Regions from separate parts of the Limnothrix redekei LRLZ20PSL1 genome, predicted to be linked through region 2. Evidence: predicted binding sites of a transcription regulator. Region 2 holds the regulator's gene; the other holds the start of a gene.
The links. Region 2 encodes HrcA, which represses chaperone genes, less so after heat shock. Its sites were predicted from a motif close to TTAGCACTCNNNNNNNNNGAGTGCTAA; they were not measured.
Positions count from the first base shown of each region.

Region 1: groES (co-chaperone GroES) is a predicted target of HrcA. The motif match lies at 9,134-9,160, and genes of this name have one in related genera.

Region 1 is NZ_JAZAQF010000074.1:62,197-73,560, forward strand. It holds gene VPK24_RS12500 (endonuclease NucS domain-containing protein) at 1-532, shown strand, start outside; gene VPK24_RS12505 (SDR family oxidoreductase) at 831-1,625, shown strand; gene VPK24_RS12510 (MOSC domain-containing protein) at 1,920-2,750, opposite strand; gene VPK24_RS12515 (Fur family transcriptional regulator) at 2,787-3,218, opposite strand; gene VPK24_RS12520 (methionine gamma-lyase family protein) at 3,552-4,799, opposite strand; gene VPK24_RS12525 (acyl-CoA desaturase) at 5,294-6,118, shown strand; gene groL (chaperonin GroEL) at 6,869-8,509, opposite strand; gene groES (co-chaperone GroES) at 8,682-8,993, opposite strand; gene VPK24_RS12540 ((2Fe-2S) ferredoxin domain-containing protein) at 9,301-9,819, shown strand; gene VPK24_RS12545 (response regulator transcription factor) at 10,288-10,935, shown strand; gene rpe (ribulose-phosphate 3-epimerase) at 11,235-11,364, opposite strand, start outside.
Region 2 is NZ_JAZAQF010000049.1:4,917-16,280, reverse strand. It holds gene VPK24_RS08030 (diguanylate cyclase domain-containing protein) at 1-357, shown strand, start outside; gene VPK24_RS08025 (rhodanese-like domain-containing protein) at 570-902, opposite strand; gene VPK24_RS08020 (hypothetical protein) at 1,037-1,213, opposite strand; gene VPK24_RS08015 (NADP-dependent isocitrate dehydrogenase) at 1,386-2,810, opposite strand; gene VPK24_RS08010 (ribonuclease Z) at 3,014-3,967, opposite strand; gene hrcA (heat-inducible transcriptional repressor HrcA) at 4,113-5,243, opposite strand; gene dacB (D-alanyl-D-alanine carboxypeptidase/D-alanyl-D-alanine endopeptidase) at 5,619-7,193, shown strand; gene VPK24_RS07995 (glutathione S-transferase family protein) at 7,236-8,438, opposite strand; gene VPK24_RS07990 (PAS domain-containing protein) at 8,839-11,364, opposite strand, start outside.

The DNA.
Region 1 (11,364 bases), on a different contig from region 2:
TGTTGCAGAAACTGAACGACAATTTATTTTGAATGCAAGAGAACAAATACTCGGATTTCATCACCAAATGAAGGAGATACCTATTGGCAATAATATTTTGTATGGCTCTAGTAAAACCAGACCTTGCGCTGAATTGAGATATGATGAAAGCCGCAAAACACCAACCTTATTTCTGTGGCTACCGCATGTTACATCAAGAACAATGAGTGCCAGAAAAATTATTGCTAGGATGAAGATCTGGACGAATTGGCTATCAGTAACTTCATTAGGGCATGTTCCAAAGGGGAACGGAAGGATGGTGAGTTATGAAGAATGGCGGATGGGATCAGTTCGACCTCTGAATAAATTACTACCTCCTAAGCATTTTGTTGAGAGATACTTCACTGATAAGGATTATCGAGAGCGATTTGTCGAAGAAGGATATAAGAATCGAGATTTAAATCCGCACTATAAATCAGGTTTGGCAATGCCCATACAAGGATATCTCTCTTTATTAAGAAGGAAGAAGAAATATCATCCCTGCAAGACTTAATAAACTTGGCACTAGAAGCTTGGCTAGAGAAAAATTAGTACTAGGCCATCTGTTTTAGTTGTGCTAATAGGTTGAATTTTGCAAAACCGAAATACAGCTCTTACCTCAATTACTAAGCATAGTCGCCCGTAGGGTGGGCACTGCCCACCAAACCGTTGCTTCATGGCATCTGCAATATGGCGTGCCAATAATTCTAGGTAAAGGCTGTATCTTAGTAAAGTTGTCGAAATTGCCTGCCGCCGCTTATCTTAGTTATTAAGCATTTACAGTTCTTATTAGGTAAGGAGATCATAAATTTATGACAACTATCCAAAATAACCACAACGAACTATCTGGCAAGCGAGCGTTGGTCACAGGTGGCACAAAAGGCATGGGAGAAGCCATCGTCAAACGCCTGCGGCTAGCCGGTGCAATCGTTATGACGACTGCCCGCTCAAGACCCGATGAACTTCAGTCGCCGGAGTTATTCATTCAATCCGACATCAGCACGCCTGAGGGTATGAAAAATGTCGTGACGGAAGTGCTCGCTCGTCTTGGCGGCTTAGACATCCTAATCAATAACGTAGGTGGTTCCTCTGCTCCGAGCGGTGGTGCACTTGCCTTGAGTGATGACGATTGGCAGCAGGCATTCAATACGAATTTGTTTGCTGCTGTTCGCTTGGATCGAGCCTTTCTGCCTAAGATGCTGGAACAGAGATCGGGTGTCATTATTCACATTTCGTCTATCCAGCGTACCCTTCCGCTCTATGATGCGACCTTGGCATATGCTGCGGCGAAAGCGGCCTTGACTAACTACAGTAAAGGACTTTCGAACGAAGTGGCATCCAAAGGAGTGCGGGTTATTTCAGTGGCCCCTGGTTTCATCGAGACAACAGCAGCCACGGGGCTTATCGAGAGGTTGGCCAAAGACGCAGGAACAGACCTTGATACTGCTAGGCAAGGGCTGATGGATTCACTCGGGGGTATTCCGATGAACCGTACCGGTCGCCCCGAAGAAGTGGCGGAACTCGTTGCTTTTTTGGTATCCGATCGCTCTGCCTATATTAATGGCACTGAATATGTAATTGACGGAGGAACGATTCCTACAGTTTAACGAATCAAGAATACATATCGAAAGAATCAGTATTCCTTGAAAACGCGCCTAACAACCAGTTCATTCTGAATGTGGCCAGCTTGTCTTTCCCGCGTCGTTGAGTGTCATGTACTGCGCCCAAAGATTGAGATATTTTTAATGGAATTTAAAAACACTTCATAGAATGGTTCTGTGCCTTTTTTTAAGTGATTGGTGCGTTCTGTCGCAGATGTCATGGAGGTTAAAACCGCTCTACCACGCGCTGTCACTGTGCTCATCAGGCGAGGTAATTGTCATGGCTAATTAACTCAATCATCAATCAATTGAACCCGACGCGAGCGTTAACCGATCGCCCACTTGCAACATCCTAGATTCTTCGTTGGCGGAAGCAGAATTGGGGTCGATCGCCGGAACTTGGGTATTGATGGCCAAGCGGTAGAAGTGATTAAAACGCGATCGCTCGGCCCAAGGTGGCAGGGTGATTTGGCGCTGGGCCATGAAGGTTTTTTGAAATTGAGCCGTGGGTTCGCCGGTTTGGCTGTTTCGGGTGGGGACAATGCAGCGTTGACAGGGATTCGTGCCCAAAAATGGCACTGCGCCAATTTGAAACGGGATCCCGTTGCCAGCGGTGCTGTAGAGCTGTTCTTCCCAAAAAGGCTCCACCTCGTCAATTTCCAGGTTGGTTCGCAGCCGATCGCGCAGTTCCGCGACGGTCAAGTCTGGAAACCAACTGGCCACCGTTGCGATCGACCCTGTGCTGATTAAGGTGGGGCCCCAAGCGACCGGATCATCGGGAAAGCCGGCCTCGTGGTTTTGGGCAATGGTGACCGGTTGCTGAAAATAGTCGCTGAACCAGGTGGCTAATGCTTCCTGATCGTGATCTAAATGGAAGGTGGCGGCGGGTTGAGCGCCTGCTTGTAAGCGCAGGGTGACGAGACGTTGGGCTAGGTCAAAGGTTGATCGAATTTGGTGAATGGCGGCGTTGCGCTTGCCGTTAATGAACTTGCCTTGGGCATCGAGCAGGGCAAATTCCCGATCGCCTGCCAAGGATCCAGCCGCCGTCAGGGCGACCCGATCGACCGCGACACCATCCAAGGACTTAATCGGGAATAGGGTGATGCGGGCCAGCCTCGGGTGGGTGGACATGGAGAAGAAGAGAGGTGATCGATGGGGAAACCGGAACTAGCCGGCCTGGGCAGACTGCTGATCGTAGCCATAAAAATCGATCCGATAGTCAGCGATCTTGACCCCCGTTTGGGCCTCGATTTGGGCAATCAGCTCCGGTGGTAGGGTCACATGCACATCGACAATCCGGCCGCTGTCTAGGCAGTTGATGTGGCTGTGGGGGTCGCTGATGTTGCCGTACAGACGACCATCAGCCCGATCGATACATTCTACAATTCCGTTACGGGCCAGGGCTTCCAGGTTTTGGTAAACCGAGGTGTGGCCAATGTCTTTGCCCCGCCGATTCAGACGGTCATAAATTTCCCGTGCGGATAGGTGCTCCTGATCGTCCCATAGCAGTTCCAAGATGAAGCGGCGCTGGCGACTGACCCGCATTCCCAGGGTTTGGCAGCGTTCTAGGGCATCATCAAGCGATCGAATGGGTTTCACGGGCGGCTTCTCAGCAGAACGGGTTAGACAACTGGGTTTGAGGGCAGGTTCAGGGACGAGCGAGAGCGCGGGCAGTCTCTTGACAGCGGCGGGCCGTTGGATGCCGGGGGTGGCTGTCAGGGGTGTAAACCGCTGGGAGATGGGCGATCGGGGCTGGCGTTGTTGCGAGCTTCTACCACATCAGGGGGCTATCTCATACCCGGACTGATTTGATTTTAGCGCACCTCTTGGAAACAAGGGTTTGGTGCGAATGGAATGCTCCCATGGACTGTCTGGGCGGTTCAGTGGAGCGCGCTGCTGATTAAACCGCCCATTGAGCCAAATTACTGGTGGTTAAGACTCCAGGGCACTGCCTGCGGGGCCGATCGCCGCCACGGCCGTTTCCAGGGCGATCGCCGCGTGGGTCCAGTGGGTTCCCCCTTGGAAATAGGCCACATAGGGTGCGCGCAAGGGCCCATCGGCCGACAGCTCTGAGGTGCTGCCTTCAATGAATGTGCCCCCAGCCATCACCACTTGATCCTCATAACCGGGCATCACGGCCGGCACGGGATCCACGTAGGAATCGATCGGGGAAGCCTGTTGCACTGCCCGGCAAAAGGCAATTACCTTTTCGGCACTGCCCAGCTTAATAGCCTGGATGATGTCGCTTTGGGCAGCGTCCGGAGTCGGATTCACCGGATAGCCCAGGTTGGCAAACACCCGCGCTGCCAAATAATTACACTTGAGCGCTTCTCCCACCATTTGGGGAGCCAAGAATAAACCCTGATAGAGCAGTCGGTGTTGGTCGAAGGCCGCCCCTCCCTCAGAACCAATGCCGGGAGCCGTTAACCGACAGGCTGCTTGCTCCACGAGATCAGCCCGACCGGCCACATAGCCCCCAGCGGTGACGATCGTGCCGCCGGGGTTTTTGATCAAGGAGCCGGCCATCAGGTCTGCGCCCACAGCGGTGGGTTCGTTGTCTTCCACAAATTCGCCGTAGCAGTTGTCCACAAAGCAGATCGTGCTTGGGTTCTGAGCCTTCACGATCGCCACAATCCGACCAATGTCGGCAACGGAGAGGCTGGGTCGCCAATCATAGCCACAGGATCGCTGGATCGTGACCATCTTTGTTTCTGGACGAATCGCTTGGGCCAGGGCTTCCCAATCGATCGTCCCGGCCGGGGTCAAGTCCAATTCCCGGTAGGTGACCCCAAAATCCATCAGGGATCCTTGACCGTTGCCCCGCTTGCCGATCACCTCTTCCAGGGTGTCGTAGGGTTTACCAGCCACGGACAGCAACTCATCGCCGGGCCGCAGCACTCCAAAGAGGGCACAGGCGATCGCGTGGGTTCCCGACACAATTTGTACCCGCACGATCGCGGCTTCGGCCTGAAGGGCCCGGGCCATGACGCGATCGAGCGTGTCCCGACCCAAATCATCGTGGCCATAGCCCGAAACCCCTGCAAAATGGTGGGCTCCCACCCGTTCCGCCCGAAACGCATCCAGCACGCGCTTCAGTTTGGCCTGCACCGCGCGATCGATTTGCCCAAATCGGGGCCCTAACTCCTCCACCGCTCGCTGCACCACCGCCGCCGCATCCACCGTGATACCGCCCTTAGTGGCCTGATCCATCTGAATCCCCATGACCGAACTAACCCCAAATGGCTTGAATTTTTGTAATTGCGCCCAAAAAATTGCCAAAATTAGGCAAGCTCTCTAAAATACCGCTCCATTGCTCGATCAAGATCACCAAAAACCCAAAATTGAGGGGCAAAGATGCGCTGATCAAGGTCAAAACACAACCAATCTGAGCAGGTCGATCGCCCGTGATCCCCAATGTTTTCAGGGATTCCTGACTTAAACTGGCATTGATCCCCGGGGTGATCGTGATCGAAAGGTTTCATGATCCCAAAAATTCCCTAAACCCCCGATCGCGATCGAGCCGCCCCTCCGCTGCTGCTGCTAATTCCTTAATTTCGCAGCGCCAACCCACACCACCGCTGAATTTCGGTCAAACTGGATGCTCAGTCCATTGTGAAGAAATTCAAATAGGAAATGATACGCTGATTTAGCGCATCGATGACATAGGTAATTGAATGACTGCCGCAACGTCCGCACAGAACTTGCGCCCAGACTGGGGCGTAATTATCTTTATGACGGCGATGCACATCGCAGCCGTCGTGGCATTTCTGCCGCAAAACTTTAGCTGGGCAGCCGTTGGCCTGATGATCTTCCTCCACTGGGTGACGGGCGGCCTCGGAATTACCCTTGGGTGGCATCGCCTCGTCACCCACCGCAGTTTCGAGGTTCCCAAGTGGTTGGAGTACTTCTTCGTGTTCTGTGGAACGCTCTCCTGCCAAGGTGGCCCCATCTGGTGGGTTGGCTTGCACCGCCACCACCACCTGCATTCGGACACCGATCCGGATCATCATGATTCGACTAAGGGTTTCCTCTGGAGCCACATCGGTTGGATGATGTACGAAGTGCCCGCCGAAAGCGAAATTCCCCGCTTCACCAAGGATATCGGCGACGATCCCTTCTATAAATTCCTCGATCGTTACTTCCTGCTGCTGCAAATTCCCCTCGCTGTCATCCTGTACCTGATGGGTGGATGGTCATTTGTGCTCTGGGGCATCTGCGTGCGGATGGTTTCCCTGTGGCATTGCACTTGGCTGGTGAACAGCGCCACCCACAAGTTTGGCTATCGCACCTTTGAAGACTCAGGCGATCGCTCCACCAACTGCTGGTGGGTTGCGCTTCTGACCTATGGCGAAGGCTGGCACAACAACCACCATGCCCATCAATACTCCGCTCGCCATGGTTTGGCTTGGTGGGAAATTGATGCCACTTGGATGACGATCCAACTGTTGCAGTTCTTGGGCTTGGCGAAGAACGTCAAGTTGGTGAAGGCGGAATCGTAACTTGGGGTGAGCGGCCGTTCAGCCCCGATCGCTTGACAACGGTTTGAGGAAAATTCTGATTCAATCCCAGCTTGGCCCAAAAAGCTTCAAAGCTTGATTCAAGAATTGTCTTTAGTCGTTTCAACTCAACGATCTTTAAAACCAGTTGATTAGCCCTCTTTCGCTGTACGGTTGAAAATCCCTACCATTCAATTGCAAATTGATCGACGGGTTGGCTCAGTTCTGTCTTGAGCAACTTAAAGTTTCTGAATCTCCCAAATTTCCGGAATATCTTGCATATCTCGGTTGTTTGGAGCTGATGAATGCTCTGAGCCGTTCTTGAGAATTCAACCCGCGATTAAGCTTTCAGTCTTAAAGCAGTACCCATGGGAGTGCTGCTTTTTTGTTGCCCATGAATTGGGTTGATGGGCTGTTTTGTTCATGGGTCCACCATCAAAGGAACTCAACCAGCCGCCATGAGATCGCCGGAGATCAATAGCGCCGAAGATCAATAGCGCTGGTTTCCCACTGCCCAATTGAAAAGAAGGGGCTGGGGCATGAGGGTTTCTTGCGGATTTGTGCAAAAGATCCAGCGAAGCCAACCCATTCGGAATCACCGTTCATGCAAAATCGGCTGGAAACTAACTGCCTGTGGCATAGCTCCCAACCGATTTACTTTTGAGTTTGCCTGGGCGATGGAGGGATCGTTACCCTTACAAGTTGGGTAACGATTCCCTGAACCATGCCCGGGACAAGGATTGTGGGCGAGACTTAGTAGTCGAAGTCGCCGCCGCCCATGCCAGCGCCAGCACCAGCAGCTTCCTTCGGTTCGGGCTTGTCAACCACAATGCACTCGGTGGTCAGCACCATCGCCGCGATCGAGGCAGCGTTTTGCAGGGCCGAGCGGGTCACCTTGGCGGGGTCAACGATCCCAGCTTCAAACATGTCTACGTATTCGCCGCTCGAAGCGTTGTAGCCCACGTTGAAGTCTTTTTCCATCACGCGCTCAGCGATCACCGCGCCGTTTTGACCGGCGTTTTCAGCAATCCGCTTCAGGGGAGCCGTCAGGGCACGAGCCACGATCAGTGCGCCGGTCAGCTCTTCGTCCTTCAGGTTGGCGTTTGCCCAATCGGTCAGGCTAGGAGCCAAGTGTGCCAGGGTCGTACCACCACCGGGCACGATGCCTTCTTCAACGGCCGCCTTGGTGGCGTTGATCGCATCTTCCAGACGCAGCTTGCGATCCTTCATTTCGGTTTCGGTGGCCGCGCCAACCTTCACCACTGCCACACCGCCAGCCAGCTTGGCCAGACGCTCTTGCAGCTTTTCCTTGTCGTAGGAGGACTCGGTTTCGTCCATCTGACGGCGGATTTGCTCGCAACGGGCCTTGACTTCGGCTTCGTTGCCATCGGCCACGATCGTGGTGGTGTCCTTGGTGATCGTGATCCGGCGGGCTTGACCCAGTTGCTCCAGCTTGGTGCTGTCGATCTTCAAGCCAGCATCTTCGGTGATCAGTTGACCACCGGTGAGGATGGCGATGTCTTCCAGCATGGCCTTGCGGCGATCGCCGAAGCCAGGAGCCTTCACAGCGGCCACGTTCAGCACACCGCGCAGACGGTTCACCACCAAGGTGGCCAGGGCTTCCTTCTCGATGTCTTCAGCGATGATCAGCAGGGGCTTGCCAGCGCGAGCGGCTTGCTCCAGGATCGGCACCAGGTCTTGCACCAGGGTGATTTTCTTGTCGGTCAGCAGGATGAAGGGGTTATCCAACACTGCTTCCATCCGCTCGGTGTCGGTGGCGAAGTAGGGCGAGATATAACCCTTGTCGAAGCGCATCCCTTCGGTAACTTCCAGCTCAGTCGTCATCGACTTGCCTTCTTCCAGGGAGATCACGCCTTCTTTGCCAACTTTGCTCATGGCATCAGCGATCATTTGGCCAACTTCTTCGTCGTTGCCGGCGGAGATGGCTGCCACTTGCGAGATGGCTTTGGAGTCGTTTTCGGGGACTTGGCGAGCGTGGGCCTTGATTTGATCCACCAGGTAAGCGACGGCCTTTTCAGTACCGCGCTTCAGGGTGATGGCGTTGGCACCAGCGGCCACGTTGCGCAGACCTTCTTTGACGATCGCGTGGGCCAGGACGGTGGCGGTGGTGGTTCCGTCGCCCGCTGCGTCGTTGGTTTTGGAAGCGGCTTGGCGAATCAGGGCCACGCCGGTGTTTTCCACGTGATCTTCCAGTTCAATTTCTTTGGCGATCGTCACACCATCGTTGATGATTTGGGGTGCGCCAAATTTCTTTTCGAGCACGACGTTGCGGCCCTTGGGACCCAAGGTGACGGCCACGGCTTCCGCCAGGATGTCCATACCGCGCTCAAGGGCACGACGGGCGTTTTCGTTGTAGATAATCTTCTTAGCCATGATCTGCCTGTTGGAGATTAATGATGAGGAGTTTTGCGCAACCCAGGATTGGGCTGGTTAACCCGGTTGGGTCATTGATTTAACCGGGCGATCGAGCCGAGGAACCGTCAACCCTTGAAGAGCAGCCCTTAAAGAGCAGCGGTCGATCGGGACGGCTCGGGCCGTGGCTCAATTAGCCAACAACCGCCAGGATGTCTTTTTCAGAGAGCAGGACGTAATCTTCGCCGCCCAGCTTGATGTCCGTGCCAGCGTACTTGGAGTAGAGAACTTTGTTACCAGTGCTGACTTCGGGAGCTTGGCGGCTACCATCATCGTTGCGCTTGCCAGGGCCCACAGCGACGACTTCGCCAACTTGGGGCTTTTCTTTGGCGTTATCGGGCAGGAGAATACCGCCAGCGGTCTTTTCTTCAGCGGCGGCGACTTTGACCAATACGCGATCGCCCAAAGGAGTCACGGTCGATACGCTCAACGATACGGCTGCCATACAGAATCTGTCTCCAGAGGTTTGAAGTGAAAAGCTAGACCAATGGTGAAGCGGATAGGCGAAAGGCTGAAAACCCGTTGTTGTGCAGTGCTGACTGCGCGGTGCTGACAGGGTGTCTGTCGCAGCCTGACCAACGACTTTTAGCACTCTCTCCATCCGAGTGCTAATTTACTGGAGACCATGGGGCCTGACAACAGACCCCTCTGTACGGGTTCCCGAACTGGCAACCAGGGCGTAACTTGGAAAGATCCCGATCGCCCCGCCCGGCACGCCTCGCCAACCACCCTCAGCCCTACTGCATCGCCCCATGGCAGCCCCATTGCATTCTTCCCTTCCGAACCCAGAGGCCGATCGACCCGATTTCGATGCCTCAACTCCTTGCCCCGTCGATACCCAAACCAATTCCCCAACCGAGGAGGCGCGATCGCTCCTGCCTGTGGTGCGGACATTGGGAATCGATCGCATCGAACGCCACGTTTTCATTTGTGCCGACCAAACCAAACCCCTTTGCTGCCCCAAGGATGCCAGTTTGGAATCCTGGGACTATCTGAAGCGGCGATTGCGAGAATTGGGTCTTGACGGAACCGGCCCAGGCAACCCCTCCGGTTCAGAATTTTCCCCGTCCTCCGTGGTTTTTCGGACAAAAGCGAACTGTTTGCGGGTTTGCACGGAAGGGCCGATCCTGCTGGTTTATCCCGAAGGTGTGTGGTATCGACGCGCCACCCCAGCAGCGATTGAGCAGATCATTCAGGAACATCTCATGGGTGGACGTGTTGTACAGTCCTTGGCTTTCTTTGAGCGATCTTTGCCCCAAATGGCTCCCTGAGCGGCGGAACTGGGCAGCCGTTGCACTCGGGAATCAGGACTGCCTAGCGAAATTACTGGTAGCACTCAACACCAGCATTGCCCTAAACTAGGAGTCAGGTTAAAAAATACCCATCAATCCTGTCCGTAGCTGGTTAACTTGCCCAGCCGTGGTTGGTTTTTCGGATTTCCTGCCCGTGGCCCAGCGACCACGAACCTGAGTTCAGCCTAGTCGTATGATTGCGGCACATTACTGCGGCGTATTGCGACAAAGTTCCGGTGAAGTGGCGGCGAAGTGGTCGTGAACAATTGCGGTGAATTTAATTTCCCCCTTAAATTCCCGAACCGTAGGCTATGCAGTTCCTTGAGCTATGCAGCTCCTTGAGCAGCTCATTCAACGGGACTGAAATTAACCTGAGTGATTAAAAAGGTAGGCGATCGCACTCGATCGTGCTAGCTTCCGCTCTTCCTAAAGATCTTTTCGCTTCCTATGAGAAGAAGCAATCTTGGTATTCAAAAACGAATCTTACTCATCGATGACGATCCAAATCTGATTTTGCTCGTCAAAGATTATTTGGAATTTCACGGATATGTGGTGATTCCGGCTAGTAACGGTCGCGAGGCCCTGGAACAGCTTGAGCAAGATTTGCCAGATATGATCATCTGTGATGTGATGATGCCGGAAATGGATGGCTACAGCCTGGTGAAATCCGTGCGTCAAGACCCACGAACAAACTGGATTCCGGTGCTGTTGCTGTCAGCAAAGGGCCAAAGCCAGGATCGAATTAAGGGGCTGACTACGGGGGCCGATATCTACATGACCAAGCCCTTTGAGCCGGAAGAATTGGTGGCCCAAGTCGAGTCTTCTTTGAAACAGGCTTCTCGGTTAATTCGTTACCAAGCGAAGGGAGATCGATCGCCCAAATTCAAAGTGCCAAAAGACGTGGAACTGACCCCCACGGAGTCGCGGGTGGTGCAGTTGGTGGCGCGGGGCATGGCGAATCGGGAAATTGCTGAATTGATGAGTGTCAGCCAGCGCACGATCGAAAGTCACGTTAGCAATATGTTAGGCAAAACGGGACTTAGCAATCGCACAGAACTGGCACGCTGGGCGATCGAAACTCGAATGGCGTTGTAACTAAAAACTTAAGGAAGAAACTAAGCAAAAAATAGATCAGCGATAGACAAAATGCTTAAGCAAAAAATAAGTGAACAGCTTAAGCAAACAACTCAAAAGCAAAAATTCAAACAAAAACTCAAACAGAAACTCAATAAAAAGATGAGCGATCGCCTGAATTGGCTAAGATCGCTCATCGAATTGATATTGATTGAGTGGTGAGTGATGGTCAAGCTACAGCAATCTTGATTGATGGTTTTGGGCGGGCGGTCAATCTGCAATGATCGAAAATCGCCAGCCCATTGGCCACCCGAAAAATCCTAGACCGCAGCCAGCTCGCGAGTGGCGGGGTTTTTGCTGTTGCGAATTCCTTCGATCGCGGTGGCATAATCCGGCGCGTTGAACACCGCCGAACCGGCCACAATCGCGTTCGCACCCGCTTCGAGCACT
Region 2 (11,364 bases):
GCGGGGGATGATTGTCTGCGCCAGGTGGCCCGCTCGATCGCCCAGGCCGTGAAGCGATCAACGGATCTCACATTTCGCTATGGCGGGGAAGAATTCGCGGTAATTTTGCCGGAAACCCACATCGACGGAGCCATGATAGTTGCTAATGGCATTCTCGAAACCATTCGCGATTTGCAAATTCCCCATGCCTATTCGCCTGTGGCTTCGATCGTGACCCTGAGCTTAGGGGCCGCCAGTCTGATTCCGCGTGCCAATTTAGATCCCTCGGCGCTGGTGGCCGCAGCTGACTTGGCCCTGTTTGAGGCTAAAACCCGTGGTCGCAACCGAGCTTGCCCGAGCGGTGAGTTGTCCCACTGAGTTCTGTGGTGTGGGATCAACTCAGATCACATCAGTTAACTTGAGCAATTTCAGCAACTTTCAGATCACACCAGTTAACTTTAGTCACTTCACTTCAGCCAATTTCAGCAACTTTCAGATCACGTCACTTCACTTCAGTGAATTTCAGCAAACAATCAGCAAACCAATTGCGATCTGTTTAGTTGAGAGACCTCAGTAACTCCAAAGAAAACCTAGTAAAGGGGCACTGAGCGATCGATCTCTAGGGCATAGGCATGAATACCGCCTGTGATATTTTTCACGACTTGACAACCCTTCCCCTCTAGCCACTGACACATTTGAGCCGATCGTAACCCGTGGTGACAGATCACCCAGGTTTCCTGATTAAAGTTCAGGATCGATTCGATCATGGTGCTCCATTGCTCATATTCACTCAGAGGCAAATTAATAAATCCAGGGAGTTGCGACAAGGCCAATTCTTGGGGTTCCCGCACATCCACCAGTTGCACCAGTCCCGTCGGTTCGCGTAAATAGGCTGCTAAATCTTGCACAGTCACGGTATCCATTAGCATTCGTTCCAAATCACGCTTCTGTTCAAAAGGAGTGAAAAACCGCAGCAAACTGCGATTACTTGAATTTGATCGAGATTGGCCGAGAAGAAGCCCCTGTGAAGGGAGTCTTCATCACCATAGCCCGACTTTTAAAGACTGGCGACTAATTGTATAAACCAGAACTTAACAGCATTTTTTGCAGACACTTCGGCCAATTTCAAAAAATTGTAAACAGCAAGCCACTTTGGGATTAACTCAATTTGGGCGATGAAGTCATGGTTTATACCATCGATCAGCATTAAGTAATCGCCATCAAAAATCGCCATTAAAGCCAGTCAGCCAGGCATGGCCATGACTGACCAGCAATTATTTAGGGAAATTGGTTGAGAGCCGATCGAGCCGGGGCCAAGGTCAGCCCTTCCACAGCACAGCGGGTGATGAACCCACTGTTTTAGACTGTTTTAGGTAGGAGGGTTTGGCCCCTTGGCCCATCAAGCCCTAGTCGAAGTTTTTGATGATGGCGCTAGCAAATTCCGAGCACTTCAGCGGCGGATTGACAGGCGGCTCCATCTGTCGAGCCAGATCGTAGGTCACTTCTCGCTGTTCGATCGACTTGGCCAAACCGGTCTTAATCAGATCGGCCGCCTCTTGCCAGCCCATGAATTCCAACATCATTACGCCAGACAAAATCACCGATCCCGGATTCACTTGATCCAATCCGGCATACTTGGGCGCAGTGCCGTGGGTGGCTTCAAAAATGGCTGCGTTGTCACCAATGTTAGCCCCCGGAGCCATGCCCAAACCGCCCGCGATCGCGGCGGCCGCATCGGACAAATAATCGCCATTCAGGTTCATGGTCGCCAGAATTGAATATTCATCGGGGCGAATTTGAATCTGTTGGAAAATGTTGTCAGCGATGCGATCATTGACCATCACTTTTTCCTTCCATTGGCCGTTGCCGTGGCTGTCCCAAATTGCTTCCAAAACTTCGCGCACTTCTTGGCAAATGGCTTCCCGCTTTTCGGCGGGGTAGCTGTCATAGCCGGGATCAATCAGCTTGGCGTTGTCCTCGATCGACAGGCTAGGATTCTTCTCTTTATTGCTCAGAATCCACGACTCCCGCTCAGTCACGCATTCGGCACGAAATTCACCGGTTGCCACCGCATAGCCCCAATCCCGGAAGGCTCCTTCGGTGTATTTCATGATGTTGCCCTTGTGAACCAAGGTCACGGCCTGTTTATTTTTGGGCAACCGCAGGGCGTTTTGAATTGCCCGACGGACTAGGCGCTGGGAACCGGTGATGCTGATGGGTTTGATGCTGATGCCGGAATCTAACCGAATCTGTTTATTTTTCAGTTCCGGAGTTTCGGGAATCAGTTGATTGTTCAGAAAATCAATCAATTGATCGCAGCCAGGAGTGCCTTGTTTCCACTCAATGCCGAGGTAAATATCTTCGGTGTTTTCCCGATAGATAATCACGTCCAGTTTTTCGGGGCTTTTGTGGGGAGAAGGCGTGCCGTTGTAATACTTACAGGGACGAACACAGGCGTAGAGATCAAAAATTTGCCGCAGGGCTACATTGAGCGATCGAATGCCGCCGCCAACGGGAGTCGTGAGGGGGCCTTTAATCGCCATGCCATATTCCCGAATGGCCGTGAGGGTGTCTTCGGGGAGATATTGATAGGTTCCGTAGACTTCACAGGCTTCGTCGCCCGCATAGACCTTGAACCAGGAGATTTTGCGCTGACCACCGTAGGCTTGTTCGATCGCCGCATCAAGCACGCGCTGGCTGGCGGGCCAAAGGTCAATGCCCGTGCCATCGCCGCGAATGAAGGGAACGATCGGGTTGTCGGGGACGATCGGTTGACCGTTTTCAAAGCGAATTTTTTCACCGACGGTGGGGGGCGTAATCTTGTCGTACATGGTTGCGCGAAAAACGGATTGGGGTAACTATACCGTGCGACTCGCAATTCGGCGGGTCATGGCGCACAGACTCGATCGATCGGAGACATCGCCCATCGATCGGTTGATCAGCATTGATCGGCACTGGTCGGCATTGATCGATGTTGTGAATCAGTGTTCATCGATGTTGTGAATCAGTATTAATGGGCCCCGGGCTGATTGGCCTAAGCCGAGGCCAGGTCGATCGCCCGGCGGCGGGGCACTTCATAGCTCCAAAAGTCCTTGGCCATTTCCGTGTTGGGAAAAATCATTCGGGCCTCGTTCAACAAATCGTGAAAGTCGATCGCGTTGCCCGGGGCGTAGCGGGGGCTGAAGTGCGTGATGATTAGGGTTTTGACCTGCGCCGCCAAGGCCACTTGGGCGGCCATGGTGGTGGTGGAATGGAGCCGCTCAAAGGCCAATTGTGAATCCGCGTGGGCAAAGGTCGCCTCGTGGATCAGCACATCGGCATCCTGGGCTAGCTCAATCGATCGCTCACAAAAAATCGTGTCGGTGCAATAAACCCATTTGCGTCCTGGTTCCGGCGGCGCACAGAGGGTTTGGCCGTCAATTGTGCGGCCGTCGGGCAGGGTGACGGTTTCGCCGCGCTTCAGGCGGCCATAAACCGGCCCGGCGGGAATTTCCAGGGCCCGAGCTTTTTCAATATCAAATCGGCCGGGGCGATCTTTTTCCGTGACTGCGTAACCATAGGCCGGAACCCGGTGCTCCAGCAGTTGGCAATGCACCGTGAATTCGTCGTCTTCAAAGATTTTGCCCGGTTCCACGGTGTGGACTTTGACGGGAAAAGAAAACCGGGTTTGGGAATAGCGCTGACAGGCTTTGAGATAGTCCGAGAGGCCGGCGGGCCCATAGAGATCGATCGGGTGAGGTTGCCCCGCCAAGCCAGAACTGGCCAACAATCCCATCAACCCAAAGATATGATCCCCATGCATGTGGGTGATGAAAATGCGGGTGATTTGGCTCGATCGCACTTCACTGCGCAAAAGCTGATGTTGCGTGCCTTCGCCGCAGTCAAATAACCAAGCTTCGGCCCGCTGAGGCAACCGCAACACCAAACTGGAAACGTTGCGCGATCGGGTCGGTACGCCAGAACTCGTGCCCAAAAACGTCACTTCCAAGATGGTTGCTGCTCCTGCGAATCGATCGCCCTTATCTTGCCACGGGCGGGGCCGTTCGTTGCACCCGGAAGCGCCCCGGTCGATCGGGTCTGGCAACCACTCCCATTTCGTATCTCAAGGGCTGATGCCCATGGCTTGGGGGCGGTTAACTGGCACTGTCGGGGTTGCCGATCGCCGGGTGGTAGCGACTTGCTAGCAGTTCCGATCCTGATGCGCCCATGACCTCGGATAGATAGTCGGCAGTGGCCCCCACGGCGGCGATCGCCCGATCGTAGTCCAGCCGAGTCGGACCCAAAATGCCCACACTGCCAAGGGGCGATAGGCCGTTGCCGTAGAGGGAAGAAATGAGCGTGTAACCCTGAATGGGTTCCCAGGGGTTTTCCATGCCAATGCGGATGCGCACCCGGCGCTCATCTTCTGGCTCATCAAAAATCAGCGACCACAGTCGATCCTGTTCCGCTTCCAGCAGATGAATCAGGGTTTGCACCTGTTGCAGCTCCGAAAACTCCGGTTGGCGCAACACCTCCGACACGCCGCTAATCAAAATTCGGGTGGCGATCGGGGTTTGGGCCCGGCGCGCCAAATGAATCAAGGCTTCTCGCAGGGCTTGGCCCCGGCGATCGAACTCCCGGCCCAGCTCATCCCAATCCAAATGGGCCACGGCCAAGAGGGAGTGATCCCGCAGGCGAGCATCCAAGAAGTTCGACAGAATCACCAACTCCCGCTCCAGGGTTTCTGGATCCGGTAGGGGAGCCTCTTCGGTGTTCGGTAAGGGCACGATCGCGGAGTGGCTTTGGTAATCATCCGTCACCACCAACACCATCACCCGATCGACCTCCATGGGCAGCAGTCGCACGTGGCGCACCTGAACCGTGCGGGTTTGGGGCAAGGCGATCGCCGCAATGCAACCGCTGAGGCGAGCCAACAATTGGGCCGCTCCCTTCAGCAACACTTCCAAGTGGGGCGACGAAGCATCCAGGCGATCGCTCAGGAGCTGATTTACCTTTTGAGCTGTGCGATCGGACGGGACAGCGCAACGATCGACATAGACCCGATAGCCCGAGTCCGATGGGACGCGCCCGGCTGACGTGTGGGGTTGGTAGAGCAAGCCGGCCTTTTCCAAGGCCCCCATGGCATTTCGCACCGTCGCCGGACTCGCATCCAGTTGATATTCTTCCACCAGCACCTTTGACCCCACCGGCTCGGCCGTGGAGATGTAGTGACGGATGGTGGCGAACAAAATGCGCTCTTGGCGTTCGGTGAGCTGAAACTCCATAAATTAGGAAAAATCGAAAACGGCGATCAGTTGGATGGGGCAATGAAAACGGGGGGCGCGATCGGGTTGATCGCCCTGGCAGAATGGCTACCAATGAGACCGGGCGGATCGATCGCCTAGCACTGGGCAGGCGGTTCAGAAGCTCGACTGCCTCCTATTGTAGGGGGCGGCGGCGGGAGCAATCTGTCATAGCTGCAACTTAGATCTGAATTGGATCTGGATTGGATCTGGATTGGATCTGAATTAGGACTTGACTAGGCGTTGAGTTAAAGCTGAGTTGAAGCTGAAGCCCGGTGCGCGAATTGCAGTCTAATGGACGGTTAACGAGCGTTTTCAAGCGAACATTACCAATCAATCTTGTCAATAAACATCGTCATGGACGATCGAATCAAGGGACGCTGGGCTGCTCAAGGGTTGGCGGCGATCGGGGCGATCGGGCTGTTGGGGGCTGGAGTTGCCGGGGCCACGGAGCCAGCCCAACCCCGTTGCTTGGCGGACTTGCCCTCCGCGATCGCCCAGTGGCAACAGGATCCCCGCTGGGCCCGATCACACTGGGGATTCTTGGCCCGCACCTTGGATCCTGCCAATCCCCAAACCTTGATTCAGGGGCAAGCTCAGCAATTTTTTGTGCCGGCCTCCAATGCCAAGTTGTTTTCCACGGCGGCGGCCCTGGCGGTGTTGGGCCCCGAGTTTCGATCGCCCACGCGGGCCTATTGGCGACCCAAAAGCGCTACCCAACCCCGGCCCGCTTGGTGGATTGTGCCCGGTGGTGACCCCACCATCACCCACCAACAACTCCAGGCTTGGGCCGATCGCCTAGCGACGTTGCACCCGCCCACGGAGGCGCTGGATGTGGTGGTGTTCGATCGCTCAGAAACTCCGCCCAGTTGGGAATGGGATGATTTGACCTATGGTTATGCTCCCGTGGTGAACCGGGCCATGGTCGATCGCAACGCCGTTTCCTTGACCTTTCGCCCTCAGTTTTTGGACGGTGCGCCGAGTTTGGAAGTGCAAACCCAAGAGCCAGTGGAAGGGTTGTTGAATTGGTTTCAGCCTCGGGGATTTCAGGCTTTGCCGGCCGACGCGGAACCCACCTGGCAATTGCAACGCGATCGACAAACGGGATTGATTCTGTTCACTGGGGGGCTGCCCATGGGCACATCGGCCCAAGCGGAAGTGGCCCATCCCCGACCGGGCCAACAATTCGCTTGGCTCATTGCCGATCGCCTGTCGGAGCAATTTTTGCGCCAGGTGCGATCGCGCCCGTTGGCGGCCCCGCCACTACCGCCACCCGTGAATTGGCAGCGATCACCCCTGGAAGTGGCCCCCCTGCCTGCCCCTGCCTACGATCGGTTTCGGAATCCGCCCGTTGTCCCGATCGTGAATCTGCGGAATCCGCCCACGCCCTTGGGACAGCCCACGGCGGAACTGGCATCGGCCAATCTGGCAGCGGTGATCAGCCAGGTGAACCAAGCCAGCGATAACTTGGGGGCGGAGGCCCTGTTGCGTTGGTTGGATCCCGATCGCCCCATGGATCGGCTCACAACCGTCTTGACTGATTTGGGTTTGGATCCAACGGCCTATCGGCTGGTGGACGGTGCGGGCCTGTCGCGCCAAAACCTGGTTAGCCCCGAGGCGATCGTGCAACTGCTGACGATCATGGCTCGATCGCCCCATGCCCAGGTTTACGAAAATTCCCTGCCGATCGCGGGGGAAACCGGCACGTTGGCCAACCGCTTTCGGGACACTCCCCTAGCGGGCCAGTTACGCGCCAAAACCGGTACGCTGACCGGCGTGGCGGCCCTGTCTGGCTACCTGAATCATCCTGAGTGGGGGCCCGTGGCCTTCAGTTTGATGATTGACCATGCCAACACCCCCACCCGTGACTTGCGGGCCGCGCTGGATCAGGTGGTGCTGTGGCTGTATGGGGCGCGATCGTGTGCCAACTGAGCCATTCCCAACCGCCCTCGATCGATACCTCAGCATCGATCCTCAGCGCAAGAAATTCGCTGGATCCTGATCGCGGCGGTGCTTGGTGGGAATCGGTGGCCCCTGGCGATCGCCCGCCAAAGCCGCCGTCGCCTCCAGGGCTTCACGCAGATATTTCGCCGCATAAATCGACATATCCCGAGGCACGCTGATTCGATCGCGTAGATATCGCAACGCCACATCCGACCCCGACGGCGGCACACAAACCTCACCCGTCATCATCCGCGTCAGGGCACAGCGCAACGCCTGATCCACCAACTCATCGTGACTGGGATTCACCCGAATTAAGTTCGCCCGATGCTTCAAAACCCGAAACAGCGCCTCCGATCGGGCTGTGTCTGGCTCCTCATAGGTTGCGTCCGGCAAGCCCAACCAAGGGCCATGATCCACCTTGGTTTGATTGATCGCAGTTTGTGGATCTTGGTTTTCCCAACAGCCGCCCATTTGTGGCGGCAAATCATGGGCGTGGGTGTGAAAATCGCTTTGGGTTCCGCGATAGGTCGATCGAGTTTCCATCGCCGCAAACCAATCTTTTAAACGGGGATTTTCGTCCCGTAATGAATAGCCTTTGTAGTAAAACAAGCTGGCATTCATCCGCTCCACATAGGGCGTGAAAATCACATCTGCCGTACTGAATTGATCTAAAAAATAAGGCCCAGAAGTTGCCGCCAAGGCCGCCTCAACGGAGGTCACCACCTCCAGAAATTGCCGCCGATTTCGAGCCTCCTGCTGCTCAGACAAGGTTGGATAGCAAAGCCAGGAACACCAAGCCCGAAACAACAATCGTTCCAAACGGCGCAAAGGCAACACCAGCGCCGACTCCATGCCATAGACCAATGGCCCAAATGCTTGTTCCAAAGCCAGCAAAATATCATCACTTTCTGTGATCAAATACCCATCTAGTTCCAGGGCTGGCAACATGCCCGAGGGCACTTTTTGCTTATACCACTGCTCCTTTTGGCCGTAGCAAAACATCGTGACCTTTTCGATGCGGTAAGGAATTTGCTTTTCCTCTAGCCAAAGCCAAACCTTTTGGCAATAGGGACACCAAGCATGGTGATCGCGATAGAGCGTGACGCGGGGTTCAGCATCCGGTTGCCCAAATAGTCGCAATTTTGCCTGGGAGTTGGTGGGCCCATGGACTAAGTTCGGTTGCCATTGGGTCAGCGCTGCTAAATCAGTCCAAGATAGGGGGGCAAGGGTCATGGTTGGTGATGTAGCAAGCCTATTCAAGGTTTCATTCAGTTCTAGATTAGGATATGCAGCCCGGTTTGATAACGTGAAACATACCCAAATTCAACTTTGGGCTTTTTAAATATTTGCTGAATTTGCTGAAAAGAGGTCTGAGAGGGATCTTTTAGTGCGGGTCAAGCATCAATTATCGTAGGGGCAAGGAGCTGAAGCATCTTATCTATGTTGATTGCTAAGACACACAGAGAGAAACTTTGGCTCTTCAGACATCCTTTTAGGTATTGGTAACTGAGCCTTTGCCACAGCCCCTTGGTTTTGCTCTAGAGGCTTGATTCCAGATCTTTAATTCCAGGTTTCAACTCCAGGTTTCAACTCCAGATTCTTAACTCCAGATTCTTAACTCCAGGTTTTTGGGTTATTGCTTTAATAACTCTTGGATCATGTTAGTCAATTGCTTGAGTTTCACGGGCTTATTCAAGTAGGCGGTAGCTCCCGCTTGTAAGCACCGTTCCTGATCGCCTGCCATGGCGAGGGCCGTTAAGGCAATGATCGGCAAGGATTGAAAGTCAGGATCTTGGCGAATTTGAGCGATGGCGGTCAGCCCGTCCATTTCTGGCATTTGGATATCCATTAACACCAAAGCGGGTTGGTGCGATCGCACCATTTCGATAGCTTCTCGGCCATTTTGGGCCGATAGAATCTGATAGTTTTGTGCCTTTAGATAGCTGGAAATGGTCATGATGTTGGCTTCGTTATCTTCCGCCAACAAAATCAATGGCTGACCGGTTTCAATCGCCTGTAGGTCAATTAATTGGGTTCCATTGCAGTCAGGCAGTGAGCTATGGAGTCCCGGGGCTATTTCAGAAGAACTGGGCAATCGCGCTGGCCCCTTTGACCAACAGGGCAAATACACCTGAAAACAACTGCCCTGGCCCACTTCGCTTCTGACGCTGACCCGACCGCCATGCAATTCAGTGATGCGCTTCACCAGCGCTAAGCCTAGACCTGTGCCTGCATATTGGCGGCTGAGGCGGCTGTCGATTTGTACGAAAGATTGGAACAGTTTTGATAGGTTTTCTGGCGCAATGCCAATGCCTGTGTCGCGAACGGTGAAGCAAATTTGGGCCGGTCGAAAATCTGAATAGGAACTTTGGGAGCTTGACGATTGGGAACCTGAAGCTTGTGGGTTGGAAGTTTGCGGGTTGCAAGTTTCAAGCGATGCTGAAATGGATGTTGAGATCGGTTCTCGATCGAGCGGTTCATAGGGTGGTTTTTGCGGTGCTTCTTCCATCATCACCACCAGCTCAACGGCCCCAGAATCCGGCGTGAATTTGACCGCATTGCTCAACAAGTTAATTAAAACCTGCCGCATCCGTCGCCCATCCACTTGAATCGACAAATCTCGCAGATTTTCAGCGATCGAGGCTTTCAGGGAAATCTTTTTCTGCGAAGCTAACTGCTTCACAAAAGCTAAACTGTTTTCGCACAGATCCCAGACCGAAACCAAATCTAAATCCAATTCCAAGCGATTGGCTTCAATTTTCGACAAATCCAGAATATCGTTAATCAGCTCCAGCAAATGCCGTCCACTTTTTTCAATGGTGGCAACGGCCTTCGTTTGCTCTGGTGTAATTGGTTCAAAGATATCTTCCTGCAAACTTTCCGACATGCCCAAAATGGCATTAAGAGGCGTTCTTAGCTCATGGCTCATGCTAGCCAAAAATTCATCCTTGAGTCTAGTGGCCCGCTCCAGTTGTGCATTGGTTTGCTTGAGGGCTTCTTCGGTGTCCTTGCGATCGCTGATATCGGCAAAGTAGCCCACCAGCTCTAGGGGCTTGCCTTGGGCATCGTAAACCACCCGAAATTCATCATGCAGCCAACAATAGTCACCATTGTGCTTCAAGAATCGATATTCGCGAACATGATATTTTAGATCTTTTAAGTTGTGTAGGCTGTCGAGAACATAAGTCAAATCCTCCGGATGAATATGCTCTAGCCAAAAGGCATGATTATTCAAAAATTCTTCCTTGGGATAGCCCAAAATTGATTCAATGTTGCGGCTAACAAAGGTAAATTGATAATTTTTGCCTAATTGACAAGTGTAAATAATCGCTGGGTTGGACGAAAGAACAAATTCCAATCGTTCCTTTAGTGATTGATTTTCATGCTCTGCTTGTTTATGTTCAGTGATGTCATAGTTAACCCCAACCATGCGCAAAGGTTGATGATTGGTGTCGTGCTCAATGATGGCAAAGCACTGCACAAACCGTTGCTCCCCACTGGGGCGATTAATGCGAAGCTCCAGGTTTAATTCCTCTTGATAGTTCATGGAGCACTGCTTCAAGGCTTCCATCGCCATGGCATCTTCTGGGTGTAAGCAGTTCAGCCAATCTTGGTAAGTGGGATTGCGATCAGAGTTATGCCAGCCATAGATTTCACGAATTCGCTGATCCCATTGAACTTCATCTTGAAAGTTCCATTCCCATGTCCCGATCGCTGCCGATTGCAACGCCAAGGCCAAACGATTAGAAAGACTAGTTAGCTGTGCTTCCGTGTGTTTTTGATGACTAATATCCCGACAGACACAAATTAAAGTGCCATCTTCGGACAGTGTGAGAGATAGCCCTTCATAGAACGTGCTGCCATCTTTGCGCCGGGCGATCGCCTCTCCTTGCCAGGAGCGATCGCGCTGGAGCTGGGGCAAAATATGCTGCTCAAATCGTTCAGTTTCTGGAGGGTCATAGAACCGTTGCCAAGGCTGACCGATGAGTTCTTCAACCCGATCAAAACCAAGCAAATTGGCATGGGCTTGGTTTGCATAGGTCAACTGACCATTTTCGATGAGAGCAATGCCATCAATGGCAGCTTCCATCATTGCCAGTTGTCGCTGAATGGCTTTTTCAGCTTCTTTGCGGGATGTGATGTTTACCGAAATTCCACA